3 regions of the Dendrosporobacter quercicolus genome follow, and region 2 is predicted to be linked to each of the others. Evidence: riboswitches for the same ligand, from Rfam matches in the RefSeq annotation. Region 2 holds a riboswitch; each other region holds the start of a gene.

Region 1 (2,268 bases), on a different contig from region 2:
TTACAATGCTGGTGCGCTTGGCGCCGTTCGCCCGGGCCTGCCTGGCGGCATTGACGATAGCCTCGGTTGACAGTAGCGGATGGGCGGCTATGGCTGTCTGGTGATGAACAGACTGGGCGCAAAACTTACAGTTTTCAGAGCAGCGTCCTGTACGGGCGCTGATAATGCCGCACATATCAACTGTATTTCCGGCGAACTGTTGCCGGATTTTGTTGGCGTAAGCGGCTAGCAACGGGATATCCTGGTTTACCGTTGCCGTCAGCGCCAACGCTTCTTCAGAGGTGATGAACCGGCCGTTCAGAACTTTTTCCCCTAAATCGACAATGTCCAGTGCGTTCAGGTTCAGACCCTCCCTTCGGTCCGGTAGTTTAATCGTGCATATGTTAACCGTTAAAATTATTTTGGTTAACATATATATCATACAAGCTTGAATACCTGCTTGTAAATAGAAAGCAGGAAAAAATCTGCAGGCAGACCAGTGCCGCGCCAAGCTTGAAAATGCAAGTGAATAGGCAGCGGTATCTGCACAATTCGGGTTGCTGGGGTGCCGGAGTACGGCCGTAAACGCGAAAATCAGGCTGCAATTTGCTATTTCAATGAAAGAGAAGTATTGACTTTATCCATAGGGAGTGGTATTATCAATTTTGTAACAAAAAAATCTAAGCTCTTATCTAGAGAGGTCGAGGGACTGGCCCGATGACGCCCGGCAACCGGCAGTAATGTAGTGGTGCCAAATCCAGCAGGATTGTTACATCCTGAGAGATGAGAGGAAAGTTGTAACACGCAGGTGTGAACTCTTTTCCTCACGGAAAAGAGTTTTTTTTAGTTTTTGAAAGGATGGATCGCATGAGAAATTTTACTTCAGTCAAAGCCCAACAATTTACCGAATCAGTCATCCGTGAAATGTCCCGCGTGGCGGCGCAATATCAGGCGATTAATCTGGCTCAGGGATTTCCGGATTTTCCAGCGCCGGAGGAATTAAAGGCAGCGGCGGCCAGAGCCGTTTTTGCGGACCATAATCAGTATGCCGTTACCTGGGGTACGAAAGAGCTGCGGGATGCGATTGCCGCTAAGATCAGGCGCGATTATCAAGTGGAGTTTGACCCTGAACGGCAAATCACCGTTTGCTGCGGTGCGACCGAGGGAATGATCGCCGCCTTGCTTGCTACAATAAATCCCGGCGAGGAGGTCATAATTTTTGAGCCGTTTTATGAAAACTATGGCGCTGATGTGGTGCTGTGCGGCGCTATCCCCAAATACATAAAACTCAATGCGCCGGATTATGGTTTTGATTTTGCAGAGCTTAGAGCCGCTTTTACCGAAAAAACCAGAGCAATTATTATTAATACGCCGAATAATCCTACCGGCAAGGTTTTCCGCCGGGACGAGCTGGAGTTTATCGCCGGCTTATGCCGGGAGTTTGATGCCTTGGCCATTACGGATGAGATTTATGAGCATATTACTTACGATGGCGCTGCGCATATTCCAATGTGGACACTGCCGGAGATGGCCGAACGGACAATTGCCGTCAACAGCGTATCCAAAACTTACAGTGTCACCGGCTGGCGCATCGGTTTCGTAACAGCTTCGCCGGAAATCACGCAGGCGATCCGGAAAGTGCATGACTTTCTGACGGTGGGCGCTGCCGCTCCATTGCAGACTGCCGTAGTAGATGCTTTTAAGTTTGAGCCTGCGTATTACCGTGAACTGAGCGATTTTTATCAGGAACGCCGCGATTTTTTAATCAGCGCCCTGGAAGATGCCGGATTTAAATGCATTAAGCCTGCCGGTGCATATTACATCATGGCCGACATAACGCCGTTCGGCTATGATGACGATATAGAATTTACATATTTTCTAACCCGGGAAATTGGCGTGGCTGTGGTGCCTGGCTCGACGTTTTACCGCAGTACGACGACTGACGGCAATACTTATGTCAGATTTTGTTTTTGCAAAAACTTCGACACCTTGCAGTCAGCCGCCGGCAGGCTTGCTAAATTAAAAGCTTTGATCAAAAAATAAGGAGGAAAAACAGGATGAAAAAATACGGCAAACTTTTTGTTTTGACACTTACGCTTGCGCTCAGCTTAAGCCTATTGGCAGGCTGCGGCGGGCAGAAACAGGCGGCAGTTCCGGATAAGCCGCTTAAAATCGGAGTTACTGCCGGGCCTCATGCCGAAATTATGGATGTTGTTAAGAAAGCCGCCGAGCAGGACGGACTGAAAATTGAGGTTGTGGAATTTAATGATTATATTCAGCCGAATGTTG
Region 2 (2,268 bases):
GGACGTTCAATATCAAATTTGTATATACTGCCCGATCCCCGGTTCGCAGTAGCTACCAGCAATATGTTTGCCGACCTCGCTCTGATTGATTTAGTCAACGAGCGTTTGCTGTCGGTAACAACTTCGCCTAATGAAATTCTAAGCTGCCTGGCCGTACTGGGCTAGTACCTAGCGGTCAACCGCCAGGCAGGCGCCAAAATAAGCCAGGCGGGAAGGCCGGAAAAAGGGGCTGCTCCAGGGCTGGCGGGTAGGAGCAATCGTATCAATAAAATGCTGTAAAACCGGCCGTAACAGGTGAAAATCAAGAAGAAACCCATCATGCCCGTGGGGGCTGTCAATTTCGGCATAGGCCGACCTTACTCCCACTTTACGCAGGCTATGGGCCAGTTCAGCCTGTTGGTAAGAAGGGTAAAGAATATCCGAGTTCACGCCTACTGCCAACACCCGGGCCTCAATTCGCGCCAACGCTGCTGCATAAGAAGCATAGCCGGCGCCCAAATCATACAAATCAAGAGCCCGCTGCAAACACAACAGGGAATTGGCATCAAATCGCTGAAATAGTTTATCTCCCTGATATTCGAGGTAGCTTTCCACTTCATACCGATCGTTACGAGCCTTTCGGCCAAATTTTGCGGCCATGGAAGGCTCACTTTGGTATGTAATCATGCCTAAAGCCCTGGCCAGCGCCATTCCCTGCCGGGGCCCCTCAGTACCATAGTAATCCCCGCCTCGCCAGGCAGAGTCCAGCATAATGGCTTGGCGCGCCACGTTGCTGTAAGCAATCGCCTGAGCCGAACTATAGCCCGGCGCGGCAATTGCCGCTATGCCATCCATAAATTCGGGATAGGTTACGGCCCATTCTAAAGCTTGCATTCCGCCCATTGAACCGCCCACAACCAGCACTAAATGGTGGATGCCCAAACAATGCAGCAAGCGCTTTTGGACCCGCACCATATCCCGGATGGTAATTTGCGGAAAAGCGCCGCCATAAGGCCGGCCGGTCTGCGGGTTAATTGAGGCCGGGCCTGTTGTTCCCTGGCAGCCGCCCAGAACATTGGCGCAAATAATATAGAACCGCCCGGTATCCAGCGGCCGGCCGGGGCCAACCAAGGCCTCCCACCAGCCCGGCTCATCAGCCTCATCATGCGCGGCGACATGGCTGTCGCCGGTCAGAGCATGGGCAACCAATATCACATTATCCCGCTTGGCAGTTAATTTACCATAAGTTTCATAGGCTACAGTAACATCAGTTAAACGGCCGCCATGGGCTAGAACCAGCGGATGCTGCTCTCCGGCAACCTGGATCATCCTAAGCTGCCGACGCCATTTAAAACCCTGAAAACACGGTAAATTTCCGGTCATTATTCAATCCTCCTCAATGTCACCAGTGCTCTGTACCCAGCCGTCAGCGGCAATGATGAAAAAAACGTCCTTCCCAAAGAGGAAGGACGTTCAAATTCGGCCCGCCTCCTATCTCCCAGGACAGTGCATCCTGCTGGAATTGGCACCTTTTGCATTACTGCGTGGTTGCCGGGCGTCATCGGGCCAGTCCCTCAGCCTCTCTTGATAAGAGTCTAATGTATTCTATTGTCAAAAATATTAGCGAATAAACCAATTGTTGTCAAGTGTTTTTTAATTCCGGACCTTGCCTAAGGACCGGGGCAAGCCGCTGCCCCACTTGTACTTTGTTTTCGGTTTTTCCGACTTCGCCCCTTCTGCTTCGGTTTTGCCCGCAGGCTGCTTACTTGTTGCTTCTTTATAAGTACTGGCCTTACCCATAATTTTGCCGACATCCGTCTGGGCGGCTTTTGCCTTCTTGCTTTCAGATTCCTGAAATCCTTTAGCTGCTTTCAGCTTATGCTTTGCCGCAATTTCAGCTTCCTCCCGGGCTTCCTGCTCCACCGCAGCCGGCAGGGACGGTTTGCCGGGTTCTGCACCATCGGACTGGGCAGCCGGGCTATCGCCGGCAGCCGCCTGAGCCGCGCCAGTCTTTTGCTCCTGCAGGCTCTTGCTTCCCAAAGCAGCCGGCGGACGGTGGCTGTCGTCAGGAATCTGGCTTGCTTTGTCGGTTTCTCTTCCCGGACTGGAATACTCATCATCAATACATGGTACGTCTTCCAGCAGGAAATCGTCGCTGTGTTTCATTAAACCGCGCTCCATCATCGCCAGCAGCATGAGAAAATGGTCGGCTTCCCGCCGGAGGTGGTCGGCCAGCATTTCGGGAATCAGGCCGATCAGACGGCACTCGACAATCAGATCGTGAGCAGC
Region 3 (2,268 bases), on a different contig from region 2:
CTCCTCTGTTAAGGTTAGTATGGCCAAAACAGTCAATTAAAATAATTTAAAGATTTGCAGCCTGGCGTAAAACGGCTGCTTTATCGGTACGTTCCCAAGGCAGATCCAAATCGGTACGGCCAAAATGACCATAAGCCGCTATTTGACGATAAATAGGCTTACGCAAATCAAGAGCTTTGATAATACCGGCAGGCCGCAGGTCAAAATGCTCTTCAATCAGTTTACCGATAAACTTTTCATCTACTTTAGCGGTGCCGAAGGTTTCCACCATAATAGACACCGGCCGGGCTACGCCGATGGCATAAGCCAGTTGAATTTCGCATTTGTCGGCCAGACCTGCAGCTACCACATTTTTAGCCACATAACGCGCGGCATAGGCAGCCGAACGGTCAACTTTCGTTGGATCCTTGCCGGAGAATGCCCCGCCGCCATGGCGGGCCATACCGCCATAGGTATCGACAATAATTTTCCGGCCGGTTAAACCGGCGTCGCCTTGCGGCCCGCCGACAACAAACCGTCCGGTCGGATTAATAAAATACTTGGTGTTTTCATCAAGAAAATCCGTCGGCACAATTGCTTTAATTACTTTTTCGGTCAAGTCTTTTTGAATGGTTGCCAAGGCGACCTCCGGACTATGCTGCGTCGATATGACAACAGTATCCACCCGTACCGGTTTTCCATCTTCATATTCCACGGTCACCTGGGTTTTGCCGTCAGGACGCAAATACGGCAAGTCGCCATTCCGGCGGACCTCGGCTAACCGCCGCGCCAAACGATGGGCTAAGGCAATGGTAAGCGGCATATATTCAGCAGTTTCATTTGTTGCATAACCAAACATCATTCCCTGGTCACCGGCGCCAATGGCTTCGATTTCATCCATTGCGCCTTGTTTGGCCTCAAGCGCTTTATCCACACCCATGGCGATATCGGCCGACTGTTCGCCAATGGACGTCATTACACCGCAGGTATCGGCATCGAAACCAAATTTTGCTCTGGTATAGCCGATTTCCCGGATGGTTGCCCGGACAATCTTGGGAATATCCACATAGCAGTTGGTGGTAATTTCACCCACTACATGCACCAGACCGGTTGTAACCAAAGTCTCGCAAGCTACCCGGCCCATCGGATCCTGGGCCAGTATGGCATCAAGAACACTATCGGAAATCTGGTCGGCAATTTTATCAGGATGACCTTCCGTTACCGATTCTGAAGTAAACAATACACGTTTTTTCTCCACAGCTCTGCCTCCAATACACTTTTACATTAAATCCGCCGGCTTGCATCAACGGTTTCCGGCAGCTTAAGTCATCATCGGGTGAATATCAGAATTGCTCCTTCTGATAACAAGAAAAAAACTCCCGCCAGGGAGAGTGATCTGTACTCCCATCTTGCAGCTACTGCTGCAGGATTTGGCACCGTTTTTGACATCGTCAAATGGTTGCCGCGGTTTCATCGGGCCATTCCCTCCACCAACTCTTGATGAGTATTCTACTATGTAATTTTATCACTAGATATAATTGTAATTGAAAAAATCCTAAAAATCAATACGCTGTTTGGCAATATTGATGAATTTTATCAAGAATGATCCGCGCAACCTCATCCTTGGACATTTTGGGCAGATCCTCAATATTGCCATCTTTGTATAACAGTTTGACAATATTCGTATCAGTATTAAATCCGGCGCCAGGCAGTGTTACATTATTCGCGACAATCATATCCAAATTTTTTCTGACAATTTTTTCACGGGCATTATCAATTAAATTTTGCGTTTCAGCCGCAAAGCCAACCAGTATCTGCCGCTGCCGTTTTATTTGTCCAAGTTCAGTAAGAATATCAGGATTTTTTTCTAATGTAATGCTAAGTACTTCCCCGGCTTTTTTTATTTTCTGGGGCGCCACTTCCCGCGGACGGTAATCAGCCACAGCCGCAGCTTTAATGATGATGTCGGCATCCGCGAACCGGGTTAGTACAGCTGTCCGCATTTGTGCGGCGGTTTCCACTCTGATCACTTCAACCGCCTCTGGCGCTGCCAGCCCGGTTGGGCCTGAAATCAGTGTTACCGCCCCACCGCGTTTAGCCGCATTTCTGGCCAAAGCATAACCCATTTTGCCGCTGGAACGGTTACCGATGTATCGAACCGGATCGATTGGTTCGATTGTTCCGCCGGCAGTAACCAGTATTTTTTTGCCGGCAAACTCCGGCGATGCAGTCAACACGGCAATCGCTTTTTCGGCAATAACGCCCGGTTCCGGCAATCTGCCCGGTCCT

The links. A riboswitch is a leader RNA that binds a small molecule or an ion and turns the genes downstream of it on or off. The one in region 2 is predicted to bind S-adenosylmethionine.
Region 1: another riboswitch for S-adenosylmethionine. It lies ahead of BLR06_RS06885 (pyridoxal phosphate-dependent aminotransferase); the one in region 2 lies ahead of metX (homoserine O-acetyltransferase MetX).
Region 3: another riboswitch for S-adenosylmethionine. It lies ahead of metK (methionine adenosyltransferase); the one in region 2 lies ahead of metX (homoserine O-acetyltransferase MetX).

Annotation. Positions count from the first base shown of each region.
Region 1 covers NZ_FNHB01000002.1:176,314-178,581, forward strand. Annotated here, with positions in the region: gene bioB (biotin synthase BioB) at 1-340, opposite strand, end outside; SAM riboswitch class I at 665-769, shown strand; gene BLR06_RS06885 (pyridoxal phosphate-dependent aminotransferase) at 847-2,022, shown strand; gene BLR06_RS06890 (MetQ/NlpA family ABC transporter substrate-binding protein) at 2,037-2,268, shown strand, end outside.
Region 2 covers NZ_FNHB01000013.1:69,562-71,829, forward strand. Annotated here, with positions in the region: gene BLR06_RS17370 (YncE family protein) at 1-165, shown strand, start outside; gene metX (homoserine O-acetyltransferase MetX) at 169-1,362, opposite strand; SAM riboswitch class I at 1,468-1,573, opposite strand; gene BLR06_RS17380 (DUF2935 domain-containing protein) at 1,633-2,268, opposite strand, start outside.
Region 3 covers NZ_FNHB01000001.1:574,607-576,874, forward strand. Annotated here, with positions in the region: gene metK (methionine adenosyltransferase) at 47-1,237, opposite strand; SAM riboswitch class I at 1,381-1,486, opposite strand; gene coaBC (bifunctional phosphopantothenoylcysteine decarboxylase/phosphopantothenate--cysteine ligase CoaBC) at 1,542-2,268, opposite strand, start outside.